2 regions of the Planktothrix sp. PLAVEN19ND genome follow, and region 1 is predicted to be linked to the other one. Evidence: riboswitches for the same ligand, from Rfam matches in the RefSeq annotation. Region 1 holds a riboswitch; the other holds the start of a gene.
What was found. A riboswitch is a leader RNA that binds a small molecule or an ion and turns the genes downstream of it on or off. The one in region 1 is predicted to bind cyclic di-AMP.
Positions count from the first base shown of each region.

Region 2: another riboswitch for cyclic di-AMP. It lies ahead of ntrB (nitrate ABC transporter permease); the one in region 1 lies ahead of AC2D3N_RS19975 (cation:proton antiporter).

Region 1 covers NZ_CM170132.1:4,683,502-4,692,928, forward strand. Annotated here, with positions in the region: gene AC2D3N_RS19965 (Calx-beta domain-containing protein) at 1-966, shown strand, start outside; gene AC2D3N_RS19970 (M48 family metallopeptidase) at 1,115-1,963, shown strand; cyclic di-AMP (ydaO/yuaA leader) riboswitch at 2,197-2,347, shown strand; gene AC2D3N_RS19975 (cation:proton antiporter) at 2,611-4,752, shown strand; gene AC2D3N_RS19980 (hypothetical protein) at 4,769-5,260, shown strand; gene AC2D3N_RS19985 (ArsB/NhaD family transporter) at 5,352-6,698, shown strand; gene AC2D3N_RS19990 (adenylate/guanylate cyclase domain-containing protein) at 6,701-8,740, opposite strand; gene AC2D3N_RS19995 (peptidoglycan-binding protein) at 9,141-9,427, shown strand, end outside.
Region 2 covers NZ_CM170132.1:2,751,121-2,760,547, reverse strand. Annotated here, with positions in the region: gene glyA (serine hydroxymethyltransferase) at 1-605, shown strand, start outside; gene AC2D3N_RS12085 (pentapeptide repeat-containing protein) at 906-1,616, shown strand; cyclic di-AMP (ydaO/yuaA leader) riboswitch at 1,957-2,114, shown strand; gene ntrB (nitrate ABC transporter permease) at 2,209-3,051, shown strand; gene AC2D3N_RS12075 (ABC transporter substrate-binding protein) at 3,093-4,499, shown strand; gene AC2D3N_RS12070 (ABC transporter ATP-binding protein) at 4,528-5,364, shown strand; gene AC2D3N_RS12065 (J domain-containing protein) at 5,497-5,967, shown strand; gene AC2D3N_RS12060 (DUF3143 domain-containing protein) at 6,046-6,318, shown strand; gene uppS (polyprenyl diphosphate synthase) at 6,472-7,221, opposite strand; gene cdaA (diadenylate cyclase CdaA) at 7,218-8,132, opposite strand; gene lysA (diaminopimelate decarboxylase) at 8,299-9,427, opposite strand, start outside.

The DNA.
Region 1 (9,427 bases):
GCTAATACGGTTTTATGGTCACAACTGGGAACTTTTAATCGAGTTGCGATCGCGTCGGATGGTACAGTTGCCACTTTAAATAATAGTACAGATACGATTACTTTATGGAATGCAGCGGGAACTCAATTAACTAGCACAACCTTAACTGGAACGAATGTTAATCCGGCGGATATTACGATTGATCCTACCACTAAACAAGTCTTTGTTACCGGGTATAATCAAGTTACCAGCACTTTACAAACGCCGTTCTTACGCGGGTTTGATTCTTCCTTAAATTTGTTATGGAAAACCTGGGATTTTAGTGCAACGGAAGTCACCGGACAAAATTTAGGAGCAGATACAAGAGGAGAACGAATTACAATGGGTAAAGATGGGGGACTGTATTTCTTAGGAAGAACCGATGGTGGCAATAATGTTTTTCAACGGGATGGTCAAACCATTACGCAAAATTTAGCCTCAAAAGTTGATGTTGATTCCTTTAATAATTTCTCCGGTGCTGGGGCGGGAACTTTCACTTTTCATGCCAAAATTAATCCGAATAATGGAATTGTTGATCGGGGTCAATTTATTGTTACCCGGACTAGTACCGGGGCGAATAGTTTTACCCCCAATTCCATCACGGCTGACGAATTTGGTAATGTATATATAGGAGGATCTTCGGCATTTCAATTGCAAAATCGTCCGGCTAAAACCATTAATAATCAACCCGTTGGAGCTTATACCTTGGGAGAAATGGCAGTATTAGGATTATCGGCTGATTATACTATCAGAAAATTCTGGACTCCTTTAACTCAAACCGGTGACGCTGATGGGGCGAAAGGAAGTGTGAATGGTTTTGCGGTGGCAAAGGGTCAAGCGGTGATTTTGGGGACAGTAACCCAACCCTCTGTTGCGACAACAACTAACGCGATTAATCCTAATCCATTAGGAGGAAATGATGCTTATTTAGCCACTTGGTCAGTTTAGCTCAGAAACCGGGTTTCTCAACAGAACTTGATGGAGACTCAGAGATAAGGATTAGAAACCCGGTTTCTTAAATCTGCGTCTATAGACTTAAATACACCCCCACTTTTGTTTTATACCTTTAACCTGTAAATTCTCACCTGCACTCATTATGTTAAACCGCTTGACAATTGCCCGATCTTTGCGCCGTCGTTGGTTGTATCCGGTGATTTCAATAACTCTTACCCTGGGTATTGTATTGAGTTCAACGGTCACAACTTTGGCAATTCCTTTACCCGAATTAATCTTTAGAGGAATTCAAGTTATCCAGTTATCGAATTTATCGGCCCGTCAGGAAATTGCGATCGGGGAACAAATTAATCAAGAATTACTCTCTAAACAAGTTAAATTATTTCGTAATCAAGAGGCTCAAAACTATATTAATCAAATTGGTCAACGTCTAGCCCAAGCCAGCGAGCGCCCGAATATTCCCTACACGTTTCAAGTGATTGATGATCGGAATGTCAATGCTTTTGCCACTATGGGCGGGTTTGTTTATGTTAATACGGGCTTAATTGCGGCGGCGGATAATGAAGCGGAATTAGCGAGTGTGATAGCCCATGAAATCGGACATATTGCTGGACGTCATGCGATTAAACAAATGCGTCAAGCGGCGGTGGCGGCGGGGGTGGCTACGGCCGTTGGTGCGGATCAGAATAAATTAGTTCAAATTGGGGTGGAATTAGCCTTAAACCGCCCTAAAAGCCGTGAAGCTGAATATGAAGCCGATCGCCTGGGTTTAGCAACTTTAATTCGTGCGGGTTATGCGCCGCGGGGTGCTGTAGATTTTATGGCTAAACTGTTAAAAAGTGGGTCTCCGCCAACCATTATCAGCACTCACCCAGCCACGGGCGATCGCATTTCCGCCATGCAACGACTTCTTGATCCCAGTATGGTTAACTCCGGCGATGGGTTAGATAGCAATTCCTATCGCGCTACCGTTGAACGAATTTTATCTTAATTTCAACGAATTAATCGAAACTTTACGCGCCTTGAATCGAAGTTCAGGGCGCTTTTGATTGCTATATAGCAATCTTAAATGATTTGTGATAAAAACCTGTAGGGGTTTGGAGACCAAACCCAGGCGCAAAGAGGGTTTGGAGACCAAACCCCTACTATAAAATGTTACAACCCCTACACGGATTGCTATAGATAGACAAAATTCAATTAATATGCTAGGTTAACCTATTAAGTAGAGTCAGTCAGCCTAATCCACTCTTTTTTAATGAGTTAAGAGCGGGGGAACCATATTTAGGGGCTTATCTTCGATTGTTTACGATTGTCGAGAAGGACATCTCTCAGTCCTAGCCCGTCAGCTAACCCCGTCGGCTGTGAGAGAAGACTGTTGATCGGCAAAGTTTTGATCATTGCCCTCACCGGAATTCTAAGTATATCAGACTGTGTTATTAATATTCAATCCGTGAGGGTTGAATACGAGAATCAAACCCACTTGCAAAGATGTGTGAGGGTCATGGAAATGGCTAGGTTTTGTTGTTTGCTAATTTTGGGTAATCACAGATATAGATAACCTGTCCTAAAATTCAATGAGTGCGGGGATTAACAAACATTAATCTCCCTTTAACTTTCGTATTCCATTTGAGGCTGACTATGCACCCTGCGATTTTAGTTCTCCTGCAAGTTTTGATCGTGATTGGATTATCCCGATTAATGGGATTATTCTGTCGTCAAATTAAACAACCCTTAGTCATTGGAGAAATTATTGCCGGAATTATGTTGGGGCCATCATTATTAGGGTTAATTGCTCCTAATGTGATGACCGCTTTATTCCCTGCCGAAACTCTATCCTACTTGAATGTTTTATCTCAAATTGGACTAATTTTCTTCATGTTTTTAATTGGGTTGGAACTGAACCCGAAATATTTGAGTGGGCAACTAGAAAAGGCAGTTTTAATTTCTCACGTTAGTATTGTAGTTCCCTTTGCATTGGGGATTTCGACCGCATTAATTCTGTATCCAATTGTTTCTAATAATGGCGTTTCCTTCACTGCGTTTGCCTTATTTTTAGGTTCGGCTTTATCGATTACGGCTTTTCCCGTTTTAGCGCGAATTATCACAGAAAATAATTTACAAGGAACTCGTTTAGGAACCTTAGCTTTAACTTGTGCCGCCGTTGATGATGTCACCGCCTGGTGTTTATTAGCCTTAGCAATCGCGGTCACCAGAACTAACAGTATATCGGGGGCATTTCCCACGATTATTGCATCGATTCTTTATATTATTTTAATGGCAACCGCAGGGCGGTGGCTTTTGCGAAAACTCTCTGTCCATTATCAACGCACAGGACGACTCACCCAATGGGTTTTAGCTTGGATTTATATGGGAGTGGTGGCTTCTGCATTAATTACTGAATTGATCGGAATTCACTTAATTTTTGGAGCCTTTTTACTCGGGGCTGTGATGCCCAAAGATCCAGGTTTAGTCCGAGAAATAGCTGAAAAAACAGAGGATTTTGTCTTAATTTTTTTACTACCAATTTTCTTTGCTTATAGTGGATTACGCACGGAAATTGGCTTGCTAAATCGTCCTGAATTGTGGTTATTATGTGCGTTAGTCGTTGGGGTGGCAATTATTGGAAAATATGTCGGAACCTATGTCGCCGCCAGGGTTAGTGGAATTGAAAAACGGGAAGCCTCGGCGTTAGGTTGGTTAATGAATACTAGGGGATTAACTGAACTAATTGTTTTAAATATTGGCTTAAGTTTTGGGGTAATTTCACCGTTACTTTTTACCCTATTAGTCATTATGGCATTAGTCACAACCTTTATGACTTCGCCATTATTAGAAATGACCTATCCCAAAGAGTTAATTAAACTTGATATTATTGAACCGGAAACCCGAACAATAAGTCCTGAACCTCTGACTCCTGCTTATCGAGTTTTAGTTCCTGTTGCAAATCCCAATACTCAAAGAGGATTAGTACAATTAGCTTTAGCGATCGCCGGAAAACCTCCTGCTGTTGTTCATCCTTTAAGTTTAATCGAACTAGAGGAAGATTATTTATTTCAAAGTACGCCCGATGAAGCAAACCGCTTAATTGAGAAACAACGACAACGTTTAGAAGAATTAATTCAAAGTTTAGAACCTCCTGAACTCAGACAAGGAGTTTATCCAATTATCCGCATTGCCCAGGATGTTGCTAAAAAAACGATAGAAATTGCACAAGTTGATCAAGCTAATTTAATATTAGTAGGTTGGCATCGTCCCGCCTTCAGTGACAATCGTTTAGGTGGGAGAGTTGGCAAAATTTTGAATACTTCTCCCACCGATGTTGCCGTATTTGTCAATAAAGAACAGCAACAAATTCAGTCCTTATTAGTGGCTTATGCTTCTAATATTCACGATGATTTAGGGTTGACTTTAGCCTTAAGAATGATGTTCAATGACCCCAATTGTCAGTTAAAAATTTTAGTGACATCTAACGAACCAGAGAAAGAATTAAGCTATGAATTACGGAATATGATTGATATATTGCCCACCCAGATTCAATCCCGTTTAGAAATGATTCGACTGCCAGAAACTGATCCCATTCAAGCGGTAATTGAAACTTCAAAAACCGTAGATTTAACCATTGTAGGTACCAGCCGCACCTGGGGAATTGAAAGGCAAACTTTGGGACGGTATACCGATCAACTGGCTCAAGATTGTCATTCATCTTTACTGATTACTCGGAGTTATTCTCAAGTTACCTCCCACCTCGAATCATTATTACAGCAATCGATTAACACCTAACAATTATTATTGAACTATGCGCCATAATTTTAACTGGATATCCTTCGTCTTTTATGCGGCTACAATCGCCTCAGTTCTGATCCTTTTTAAAGGAGTCACAACCTATGGAGAAACCCAATTAAAAGCACCTGTCAGTATTGGGGGTGATTATTCTATAGAGTTTGATACCCCTCCCAACTGTTTAAAAAACAAAGATTTAACCTTGAAAATTGAACAGTCAGGTATTTATATTTTTGCCAATTTAGTATTAGAAAAATCCCCAGATAATCTGAATAAAATCGCGTTAAGTGGCAAATTTAAGGAGCCAAAAATGATATTATCGGGAATTTCAAATCCGTTATTGTTCTGTTCATCTGATCTGTCCCAAACTTCTAATCCATTAACACTTACAGGAGAATTTAAAAACAAACTATTTAAAGGTCAAATACAGGATAAAACCTTATCCAATCCGATCAATTTTACCGCAAAATTAAACCCGGTATCTAAATCGGAAAAACAAGCTCATTAAATTACTAAAGCTGATTTTGGCTTTGGAAAAAGATCTAATACTTTTAAAAAAGTTCATTGATGCTTAAATTCTATCCTCTATTCCTAAACCTATGTTATCAATAGAAACCCTGGATTCTTTCATTGCTGGAATTACCTTCATTGGGGTAATTATCCTAATTATAGGAGAGTGGCTACACCTGACCATCGCCGCATTTTTAGGTGCTCTGATTCTGATTTTTTTCCATGTCATGACCTTGACGGAGGCTGTTAATTATATCAGTCAAAGTTATGCAACTTTAGGGTTATTTTTTGGGGTAATGGTTTTAGTCCGTTGCTTTGAACCTACTAAAATTTTTGATTATTTAGCCGTCAAAATGATTTTGATGGCTAAGGGAGAAGGGAAACGATTATTGTTGGGAATAGTCGCCTTAACGACTCCCATTTGTGCGATGTTACCCAACGCTACAACAGTGATGTTGTTAGCGCCTTTAATTCCTCCCATTGCTCAGGATTTAGGAATTGATTTTGTCCCCTTATTAATTTTAATGGTATTCATTGCTAATAGTTCTGGATTATTAACCTTAGTTGGAGATCCTGCCACATTTATTGTCGGAGATGCGATTAATATTAGCTTTTTTGATTACTTACAACGATTAAGTATTGGAGGAGTATTAGCCGTAGTTAGTGTAGTGATTTTATTACCCATTTTATTCCGCAAAACCTGGAATGCAAAATTTGAACATTTAGAAGATTTACCCAGTCCCAAAATTAATCATCCCCGCATTTTAGCAATGGGGGGTTTAATTATAGCCTTTGTTTTAACCTTTTTTGTAATTGGAGAAACCTTACCTGTTCCGATTTCTCCGGCGGCGGTGGCCTTATTAGGGGCAGCTTTAGCTTTGATGTTAGCCCATCATAGTAAGATCGATACCGTTAATAATATTTTACGAGATGTAGACTGGAGTACCTTAATTTTCTTTATGTCGATTTTTGTTTTAATTGGGGGATTAGAAAAAACCGGAGTGATTAATGGTTTATCAGGATTTCTAGCAGTAATTTTAGGAAAAAATATTGCTCTCGGTTCAATTTTGCTACTATTAACAGTAGGGATTATTTCTAGTGTTGTGCCTAATATTCCCTTAGTGGTGGCGATGGTTCCTCTATTAAAACAATATTTAGTTAATGTGGGATTTGTCGGTACAGAAGTGCTTGACCCGGCTTTTAACGGACAGTTTCCCCCGGAAGTATTACCGCTATTTTATGCGATGATGTTTGGGGCAACCTTGGGCGGAAATGGCACATTAGTGGGAGCTTCTTCTAATATTGTCGCCGCCGGAATTTCTGAACTACATGGACGAACAATTTCCTTTAAAACCTTTCTTCGTTATGGAATTCCAGTCATGGCTGTGCAACTATTCGTAGCGATGTTATATGTCACCTTTGCCTTCCTAATTTAAATCTAGGTCACAACCAGAATTTCTTCTTTTTTCCAATCTAAAACCGCATAAACTTCTACGGACTTTTGGCGACCTTTAACTTTAATTTCACCTAAACTTTTGAGAACAATATGATGATGTTCGGCAATGGCGGTGGCCGTTGATTCATTAATTAAAATGGTATATTCAGGATATTCTTTAGTTAAGGTTTCCAAACGCGCCGCCACATTTACTGCATCCCCAATCACCGTATATAATAACCGTTCTAAGGAACCAATTTGTCCCGCCACAACTTCTCCACTACTAATACCAATTCCCGCTTGAATAGTAACTTCACCCCGTTGAATTCGCCGTTGATTTAGTTCTTCTAAACGTTCACGCATGGTTAATGCGGCTGCCACTGAACGCCATTCTGTTTCTGCTGGGGATAAAGGAGCTCCGAAAATTACCACAATTGCATCCCCAATAAAGTTATTGACATATCCCCCCCAAGGACGAATTGCATCGGTCATTTCGGTTAGATATTCATTTAAAAATGCCACCACTTCTTGGGGTTGCATCTGTTCTGATAGGGTAGAAAAATTGCGAATATCGGTAAATAAAACTGAGACCCAACAGAGTTCCCCTCCTAATTTTAATTGACCTTGTAATAATTTTTCTCGGACTTCCGGGGAAACCACACGGCCGAAAATATCCCGTTCTCGCTGTCTTTCTCGAAGTCCCACAATCATATTATTAATCGAATTGGTTAAAATGCTTAACTCCTGACAGGTTTCAATTTCTAGTTTTTTGACTTCTAAATCTCCATTTTCAACGCGATGAGTCACTTCTTTAATCTGATTAATCGGTTTGACCAATAATTGATCACTAACGGTGATTACTAAACCCGTTGTTCCTAAAATTAATATTGTCACAAACCCCAATAAAATTTGATTATTTTTTTTGATTTTTCCCATGTATTGATCTTCGGGAATTACTGTTCCGATGAACCAATCTAATTGATTCATTGGAGTGACAGCAGGAGTCAGAGAGACATAATAATATTTGCCATTCTGGGGATTTTTAGATATCCATTGTTGAGGAATATTAACCAGTTTTAGATCTACTGCTTGTTCTTCTAGTGTTTTTACAGCCAGCTGAAAATAGGGATTTTTAGAATATTTTAAGAGTTGAAGCTGAGGTTGATCTTGGCCTTTAATTTGAATTGGAGAATGTTCATTGGGATCGGTAGAAGCAATCATTTCTCCTTGAGAATTAATCACAAAAACCTCAATATGCGATCGCCCTTTTTGTTGTTCTTGTAAACGCCGGGAAATCTGTTTGAATTCAAACCCCACACCAATCACGCCTAAGAGTGCAGGTGGGTTTTCGACCTGCCAGTAGATGTTATTTGTTTGTTCTTTATAAAGCGCGATATTAGAGTCAATTCCAGGGGTATTGGTAGAGCGATAAACATAGACTGTCCAAGCAGCTTGACCAGGAGTTTTCAGTGCATCTCGATACCAAGGACGACCCGGGGTATACCAATTCGGTTCTTCAATTTGGGTGGTTTTAATTAATTGTAGTTTTTGGCCTACTAATTCATAGTTATCCGTTGTTTTAATCGCTAATTTTCTTTCTTCATCCCATTGACGAAAATGCAGTTTAAACGTATTTTGTTTTTCAAAAGCTGTTGTTACCCGTTGAGCACCGACATAATCCCCATTCGGATAGGCAAATTGCACAAAGGAAAAGCTGGGATTAGATTGCAGAATACTTAAAAGAAAGCGATCGCGTTCTTCGGGATTATTAATATCTACTAAATCCCGATTAATGGCACTTCTAATAAAATCCTGGGCATAGTAAACATTCTGGAATAAATCAATAAATTCTTTTGAGGTTGATAGAGCAATTTCTTCGTTGATTTGAGTAACAATTTTAGCAATATTTTTTTTAGAGGTAAAAAACCAAGGTAAATAAACAATTGCCGTTGTAAAGCTGATGGTTAAAACAATAAAACCAGTTAACATTGTTTTTAAACTTATACTGGTTTTTGTTTTTTGTTGTTTTGTGATTTTTTTCATGGTTATCTGATGATAAAATTCAGTAAATTAAATCAATATTTTTTGTTTTTATGACTAAAATCCGGTAATTTATCAAGCAGTGGTGTTCCAGTGGGAAAGTGTAAAAGTAGATGCTTTAGTTGATAGGACTCTATAAAATAGAGTAGCTAATTCATTAGTCTATTACCCTGAAATGATTTTGACCGATTAATACTGGATTAGATCAAGTTAACTTCCTAATTCCATTTTAGCAAAATCGACTGACATATATTATATCTGAATTTTTGGATAATATTCCGCAAAGTGTCATAACTCATGCCCAATTCCCACATAAAGATGTGAAATTTTCCTGATAAAGTTATGAATTTTTAGAAGAATAGCACAACCAGAGTATAATAGGATTTGGAGTTTGGAAAATAATATGTCAATTCCCCCCAGTCGGAAACAGACATTCCTAAAATTGATCGGGATTATTTGTTGTATAGCAGCCATTGTAGCTGTCTTGGTGACAACGGGAGATTCTGCAATTTCAACCAGCAATATTTTACCTAAGGAAACAATAGGAAAAACTGCCGAAACCCAGGCAATATCTGTCAGTGTTCAATCTAATCCAGATCAACCATTACTCACTCTTAATAGCCAGGGAAATCAAGTCATTGACTTACAAACTCAATTAAAAAAACGAGGATATTACCCAGGTGCATTAGA
Region 2 (9,427 bases), 1.9 Mb from region 1:
CCACTACTCACAAAACCTTGAGAGGGCCCCGGGGTGGATTGATTTTAAGTCGGGATGCCGAACTGGGCAAAAAATTGGATAAAGCTGTTTTCCCTGGCAGTCAAGGTGGCCCCCTAGAACACGTTATTGCGGGGAAAGCTGTTGCCTTTGGGGAAGCCCTGAAACCGGAATTTTCTACCTATTCGGGTCAAGTGATTGCTAATGCGAAGGCCCTGGCTACTCAGTTACAAAACCGAGGCTTAAAAATTGTCTCCGGTGGTACGGATAATCATTTGATGTTAGTAGATTTACGGTCGGTGAATATGACTGGAAAACGGGCTGATCAACTGGTTACTGAAGTTAATATTACGGCGAATAAAAATACTGTTCCCTTTGATCCTGAATCTCCCTTTGTCACCAGTGGTTTACGGTTGGGTTCTCCGGCTATGACCACCCGGGGGATGGGAGAAACGGAATTTATCGAAATTGGGAATATTATTGCAGATCGTCTGCTCAACCCTGAAGATGAAGGGATCGGTGAAGTTTGTCGTCAACGGGTGGCGAATTTGTGCGATCGCTTTCCCCTCTATCCCCATTTGAGTTTGAAAGTTCCGGCTTTAGCTTAGTAGGATTTAAACGGATTGATTAAGTATCGTTTTTTCAAAGTTAGCGATCGCTCTCCAACTTATCAAAAGTGCGATCGCTTTTTCTTTTATTAACTTTTCTTAATGGGTTGGGGATTTAGACTTTGATTGGGCTTATATAGCAGTTGCCACATCTATTAGGACATTCTTGAAAGCTAAAAGCTACTTATAGTAAGTATTTACCTATTGCCCATTGCCCATTCCCTATTGCCTCTTGCTATAATAAGAAAAACGAAAACTATTAGGTGTAGTTTTTCGGTGGCCGAAGCGGAGGATAAAGTTATGAAAATTCTATCCACAGCAGTTTTTGGAGCCGCCACAGTGCTTCTACTCGGTTTAGGAGTGACGACTCCAGCCTATTCACAAAATCCTAATGATCTTAAACAATTATTAGAAACCCGGTTCTGTCAAGGGTGTGATTTGAGAGGAGCTAATTTAAGCGGTGCTCATTTGATTGGTGTTGATTTACGAGATGCTAACCTTACGGGTGCAAACCTAGCTAATATCAATTTAGAAGGTGCAGATTTAACCGGAGCAAACTTAACATCTGCCAACCTAGAGGGCGCGTTTTTAAATCAGACTGAATTTAATCATGCTAACCTTAGTAATGCTAATTTAACTAATGCTAATTTAGTTCAAGCTCAATTAGAAGGTTCAAATCTGTTGAATGCAGATTTAACTGGAACTGAATTTGCAATTCCTACTTTACAGACGGCTGAACTTCCTGGAGGTTACGCCCAGGATTTAGGAAGGCCAGAAGAACTAACAATTGGACGAGACCCTGATCGTTTAGTATTCCCTTTTGGGGGGCCAGAATCCGATCAACCCTTTGAATATAATCAAGAATATTTGGATGAGATGGTTAATCCAACTTTGAACCCACTTAAACCCATTGATTCAAATTCTTTTTCCCGCCCAAATAATACTTTTAATGATGGAATGAGAGGAGATGTTCGTCCATCAGGAATAGATATGTTAGAGGTTGGTTTTTAATCCTAATCCATGATCAGCAGTCCTGTTCTAGTTCAGCAAAAATTACCCAAACCAGGGAAGAAAATCGGAACCTTTTTTCCCTGTTAACAAATAATAAATAATACTCTGTTTGTATAATAATTTTCTGAATAGTCAGGATCATTAATTACTCCATAGGATTACTTATTCCTCAAGATAGAACCATTCTAGTTAATTCATGAAGGCAAATCAAGCCGAAACCTTATAATTCAACAATTCCTATTTTACAGATCACCAAAGATTATTAGAGAAGATACAGAAAATTTTAATTTCACCCTTGCAACTTGGAAAATAATGTGTTAACTTCGTAGTCAACCATAAGCGAAGAAGTCAGCCGAGTCTTGCTATTGACAAACAACCGTCAGCAAGAACGGGGGAACCAAATTTTTGGGGCTAATCTCTTTTGATAAATAATAAAGAGAAGGGTATCTCTCAACCCCAGCCCGTCAGCTAACTCCGTAGGCATTGGGAGGAGACTGAAACAGTCAGAATTATTGATAATCTGACAAGATCAGTGTTCCAGGCCAGTATCTTTTTTCTTCGCATTCACTGACCTAGACTCTGAGGAAAATTAATGTTTTTACAATTAAATCTTGCGACCCTAGCGGTCGCCGGACAGATAGCCTGGAAAAAAACCAAGCCTATCTTACTTAGGGATACGTTTGTGTTACCAACGTTAGGATTTTTAGGCGTAATTCTTCTGTGGTGGTTTGTGGCAACTTTCCTCACAGACTTAATGCCAACCCCTTTAGAAGCTTTAATAGATAGCCGAGAATATGCAAATCCTTTTTTCAGAAAAGGGCCGGGTAATTTAGGATTAGGTTGGCTGTTAATTGCCAGTTTACGCAGGGTGATCTTAGGGTTTTTATTAGGGGCTGTAGTAGCAATTCCATTAGGGTTTTTAATTGGAATGTCACGCCCGGCTTTTTTAGCCTTAAATCCCTTAGTTCAGATTTTTAAACCCGTTTCTCCCTTAGCTTGGTTGCCCATTGCTTTAGCCATTTTTAACTTAGCAGAACCCTCCGCCATTTTCGTAATTTTTATTACTTCTTTATGGCCGACGATTATCAATACAGCGTTAGGGGTTGCCAGCGTTAATCCCGATTATTTAGACGTAGCCAGGGTATTAGAAATGCCCCCATGGAAACGGGTGATTAAAATTATTTTACCCGCCAGTTTACCCTACATTTTTACGGGATTACGGATTAGTTTAGGGATTGCTTGGTTAGTGATTGTTGCTGTTGAAATGTTAACCGGAGGAGTTGGGATTGGATTCTTTGTTTGGGATCAATGGAATCGCTTGAATTTAAGTTCAGTATTCCTAGCGGTATTTGTCATCGGAATAACCGGATTATTACTCGATTACGGTTTGGGTCGAATACAAGTTTTAGTTACCCATCGTCGAGCAGCATCATGAGTTTAATTCAATAGAAATTCCCTCTAAAACCTAAAATCAATATGACTACCCGACGTCAATTTTTACAAGGAATGGGACTGACGGCGACGGGGATGGCGTTGTATTCCTGCAATGTTGGTAAACCTCCCGTATCTCAATTATCTGAAGCCGCCTTAGCCGTTGAACCCGTTGTTGATCCCAAAACTTTAGAAAAACGCAATATTACTGTTGGTTACGTTCCTGTTAATGATTGCGCGCCCTTTGCTATTGCTTATGAAAAGGGATTTTTCCACAAATACGGACTTAATGTTAATTTGTCCCGTGAGGCGAGTTGGGCTAATTCCCGTGATGGCATTATTTTCGGCCGTTTAGATGCCTCTCCCGTCGTTTCTGGGGCGGTGACAAATGCCCGTATTGGGGCAGAAGGCGCACGAAAAGCCCCCTTGTGTGCGGCGATGACCATTCACCGCCATGGAAACGCCATGACGATGAATAAAGCCATGTGGGATTATGGCTTACGTCCTTGGCATGAATATAACGGCAATTTAGAAGAATTTGGGCGAGATTTTCGAGGTTATTTTGATGCTTTGCCTCCTGAACAACGCATCTGGGCTGTTGTTTTAAGTTCAGCGATTTATGAATATTTTGCCCGCTATTTATCGGCGGCTGCGGGAGTTGATCCGATGCAAGAATTTCGGATTATTATTATTCCGCCACCCCAAATGGTAAACAATATTAGAATTGGCGCCATGCAAGCTTATATGGTCGCTGAACCTTGGAATACTCGCGCCATTACAGGGAATGAAGGAGTGGGTTTTACCTGCGCCCAAGGTCATGAAATTTGGCATGGACACCCCGATAGACTATTAGGTGTCATGGAGTCTTTTATTAATGAAAATCCTAAGACCTATCGCAGTTTAGTCAAAGCCATGATTGAAGCTTGTCAATATTGCAGTGATCCGGCAAATCGGGCGGAAGTTGCTCAACTGATTACTGACCCTTCTTATACGGGGGCAAAACCGAAAAAAGGAGCTATTGATAAGTTTACTCGACCTGCACTTGTGGGGGATTATAATTACGGCGGATTTGATAACCAACCCCGAATTATTTCTAATCCCTACACCACTGTTTTTTATGATTTACCCCCTGATTTATCTCAAATATCGGGCAATCATTCCACATTTTTATGGCAGTCTCAAAGTCTTTGGTTAATGACACAAGCGGCTCGTTGGGGACAAATTAAAGAAATTCCCAAAGATGCGGAACAAAAAGCTCAGAAAGCTTGGCGAACGGATTTATACAGGGAGATTGCCAACGAAATGGGAATTAAATGTCCGAAGGAGGATTATAAAGTCGAACCTGCTGAATTTTTTATTGATAAAAAAGCCTTTGATCCCAGCGATCCAGTGGGTTATCTTAACAGTTTTGAAATTCGGGCTAATCGTCCTCAATCTTTCTTTTTATCTTAGTTTATCTTGAATATCTTTTGAGGTTAATATGAAACAATTTCCCACTTCAATGTCAACCCCAGGTTCTACTTTAAACCCAACTGAATTTTTAACGATTGAAAATTTAGTTAAGTCTTATCCTAATCCTAACGGCGGAGAATTTGTCGTTTTAGATCAGATTAATCTAACAATTGGTGAAGATGAATTTATCTCGGTTGTTGGTCATTCCGGTTGTGGCAAGTCAACCCTATTAAAAATAGTAGCAGGGTTGGAAAAAGCCACATCAGGTTCTGTGAAAATAGAAGGCAAAGAAATTCGTAAACCGGGTTCAGATCGGATGATGATCTTTCAAAGTTATTCTTTATTACCTTGGTTAACAGTTCGAGAAAATATCCGTCTAGCGGTCGATGAAGTGTTAAAAAATCTCTCCTCAGCCGAAAAAATTAGTTTAGTGAATGAACATATTTCCATGGTGAATTTAACCGCAGCCGCCAATAAATATCCCCATGAAATTTCTGGAGGAATGAAACAACGGGTGGGAATTGCACGGGCTTTATCAATTCAGCCTAAAATGTTATTAATGGATGAACCTTTTGGGGCGTTAGATGCGTTAACTCGTGGAAAATTACAAAAACAAGTTTTAGATATTTGGGAACAAAATCGTCAAGCGGTAATGATGATTACCCATGATGTGGATGAGGCAATTTATATGTCTGATCGAATTGTTTTGATGACTAATGGCCCCCATGCTAATATTGGAGAAATCTTGGATGTACCCTTTCCCCATCCGCGAGATCGCCATGAATTGCGAGAATCTTCAGAATATTATGAATTGCGGAATTATGCCTTAGATTTCCTAGAACGGTATTTTACCTCAGATGAATAAAAAATAGTACAGATCCCACCGTTGTGTAGAGGCGTTAGATATGGCGTCTCTACCTGTTTTCGGGTTGCCTATTTTCTGGCTTTATTCTGTATAATAAACGGAACTGTTTCATGATGTAGAGTTAGGATAGCCGTGACTTCTCCCAGAAATTCATCTCAACAGCAACAACCCGAAAACCATCGGGCACTGAGTTCTAGTTATTACACCCTGTTAGGGGTTCATCCCAGTGCCACCCCGATAGAAATTCGACGCGCCTATCGAGAATTGAGTAAACTGTATCATCCTGATACGACAACATTATCAAAAGCGATCGCCACGGCAAAATTTCAGAAACTGAATGAAGCTTATGCCACCTTATGTAACCCAGATCGGCGTCAGTCCTATGATCAAAAAATTGGCTATTCTCGATATCATTTAATTCAGGTTCCAACGGACTTAAATCAACCCTATTCTAAAAACAATCGTTCTCATTCTTCTTCTGCCTATTTAGACCCAACAGATCGTCCTCTTTCCTCTGGAGAAGTTTTTTCATTATTTCTAATGGGATTAACTTTTATTGGATGTATCCTGTTAGCAATTTTTATTAGTTTAACTCGTTATTAATATTTATGTATTGGTTGGAATTGATCAAAAATGCTATAATCAATACCTAATATAAATTAGCTCTCTTTCTTCTTATTTATGACTTTGCCGAGTTCAGAGACACCTTTATATAATCATCCCCTACCCGATATTGAAGAATGGTTACGCTCTCATGGGGGTGAACAGGATAAAAAAGAACTCCATTATTGGCGCATTGGAAACCAAAATTGGACAGCGGATTTATGGTTAGAAGTTGACCAAATTACAGTCCGTTATATCGGTGCTACAACCAATGGTCAAGATATTCAACGTTCTTTTAAATATTCCCTTCCGCGCCGAGATCTTGAAGCTGCTATATTTGGGGGGCCTTAATCAGTTATCAGTTATCAGTTATCAGTTACCAGTTATCAGTTGCCAGTTATCAGTTGTTAATTATCAGTTGGTAGTTGTTAGTTATCAGTTGTTAATTATCAGTTGTTAGTTGTTAGTTGGTAGTTAATTGATGACCGCTTACTGATTAACGATTCAAACTTTGCCGAATCTACGTTCCCGTTTTTGATAGGAAGACAATGCTAGATGCAATTCCGTATGATTAAAATCAGGCCAAAGAGTGTCAGTTACATAAATTTCTGCATAGGCGAGTTGCCATAATAAAAAATTACTAATTCGCATTTCTCCACTGGTACGAATCAATAAATCAGGGTGACAGATTTCGGCGGTATATAAATGTTTTTCAAACAGAGTTTCATCAATATCTTCCGGTAGAATTAACCCTTGTTTGACTTGAGTTGCAATCTCTCGACAGGCTTTTAAAATTTCTTGTCGCCCACCATAATTAGTGGCAATTGTCAAGAGAATCCCCTTATTTTGTTTCGTTTCCTCCATTGAATATTCTATTTTTTCCTGTAGAGATTTAGGGAGTGCTGCCAAATTTCCGACAAACTGAATTCGCACTTCCTCCTCCATCATTTCTCGCAGTTCTCGCATTAAAACCCGCTCAAATAATGCCATGAGAAAATCTACTTCCTCTAAAGGACGTCCCCAATTTTCCGTAGAAAAAGCATAGGCCGTTAGTGCCGCCACACCCCAGTCTCGACAACAGCGTAAGACTTCTTTGAGGGAATCGACTCCCCGACGGTGGCCCATAGTTCGAGGTAAACCTCGACGCTTCGCCCAGCGACCATTGCCATCCATAATCACAGCAATGTGTTTAGGCAAGCGGTTCTGGTCTAAATCTACGGGTAATTCATATATAACCCTTGTCTTAGCACTCATTTTTTCTCCCGAGAAGCTTTGGATCGAGGACGGAATAGGCGAGACACTAAAGCCCATCCTTGGTAACCCATGCGGTTTCCCCAATGGGTAATAGAAATCGAAGCAACAGTTCCGTCATCATTGGATGTCCAAGAACGAGCTTCTAATAGCTCTTTTAGTTTACTGCTAGTTAAGGGTCGGTTGAGGATTCCTTTTTCCGCCAGAGAAATTGAACCCGTTTCTTCCGACACCACAATACACATACATTTTGCCACTCGTTCCGTAATTCCCATCGCCGCCCGATGACGAGTTCCCAATTGTCGGGACGCCATGCGTTCCGATAGAGGTAAAATCACCCCAGCCGCCGCAATCCGAGACGCCCGAATTAATACCGCCCCATCATGGAGGAGGGTTTTAGGTTGAAAAATAGTTTGTAATAATTCCCTGGAAACTTCGGCATTGAGTTTGACTCCTGGGACAGAAAAATCCCGTTCATCAATGGGACTTCCGGTTTCAATAATAATTAATGCCCCTGTACGATTTTGGGAGAGTTCTTTAACCGCTTCTACAAGTTGATCAATAACCCCATCGGGTTCAGGAATGACACGGCGACCCTGACCAAACAACTGTGAAACTTCTCCGCGACCCAACTGTTCCAAAAATTCGCGGAATTCTGATTGTAATATGACTGCCATCGCTACGGCAGAACCTGTAACTAAACTATTCAGGGCAATATGCAATAATTTTAAATTTGCCCAGTTACTAATGGCCGTTGCCAACATTAGAATAATAAACCCACGCACCATCCAAAGGGTACGACGTTCTCCAATGATGACCAAAACCACATAAGCGACGGCAAAAACTAATCCAATATCAAGACTTTGAATTAACCAGGGAGGAATTCCTTGCTTAGTCATGACTAGACGCCGCATTCATCGAATTTTGCTCAAATTAATAGAAGCCTGAGTCAACCCCCTAACAAAAGGGGGGGATCAAAGTCCCTCTTAAAAAGGGGGACTTAGGGGAATCAGAGCTCGGCGATCAGCATGAGTTTTTGGCAATTGTTGACACCGATCTTGTAGTTCACCTCGGCAACCCTTAACGATTTATGGTTAAGCGTTCTGGGAGTCGATCTTGACGGATTAAATCTTGGTAAGATTCTCGTTCAATAATGACATTAGCATCGCCATTATTAACCAAAACTGCCGCCGGTTTAGACAGTCGATTATAGTTAGAGGCCATACTATAATTGTAGGCTCCCGTTGCCATAACCACGAGAATATCCCCAGATTCAACTTTGGGAAGTTGAGCATCCTTAATTAAAATATCCCCAGATTCACAATGTTTTCCTGCAACGGTAACGGTTTCGGTCATGGGTGCAGACATTTGGTTAGCTGAAACCACTCGGTACAAGGACTGATAGGTAATCGGACGAGGGTTATCGGACATCCCGCCATCTACAGCAATATAAGTCCGAATTCCGGGAACTTGTTTTTGAGAACCTACAGTATAAGCTGTAACGCAACTAGAGCCAATAATAGAGCGTCCCGGCTCACATAATAATTTCGGCAGGGGATATTGTTTATGTTCACAGGCTTTGATAACGGATTCAGTCACAATTTTTACCCAATCTTCGATACTTGGGGGATCATCTGACTCCGTATAGCAAATGCCTAAACCACCACCAATATTGACTTCTGAGATATTTAAACCATGTTGATTGGCTTTAGTTAAAGTATCAATAATCACATAGCCCAAATCGTTATGGGGTTGCAATTCAAAAATTTGGGAGCCAATATGAGCATGAACTCCAATACAAGATAAACCCGATTGCTGACTAATAAATTCAAAGACTTCATCCAGTTGACCGGGATCAAAACCAAATTTACTATCTAAGTGTCCGGTGCGGATGTATTCGTGGGTATGACATTCAATTCCTGGGGTAAACCGCACCGTGATCCGAATGGGATGAGCAACGATAGACTGCTGACTCAGTTTAGCGAGGGTATGTAAATCTAACCAATTATCCGCAACAACGGTACACCCATTTTCAATTGCTAATTGAATTTCTTCCGAGGATTTATTATTCCCATGGAGGTAGGTTTTCTCCGGTGCAACTCCAGCTTGGAGGGCGGTACAGAGCTCACCTCCTGATACAACATCAATGCCTAATCCTTCGGAAGCCACAATAGCACAAACCGCCAAACAATTCCAGGCTTTGGAGGCA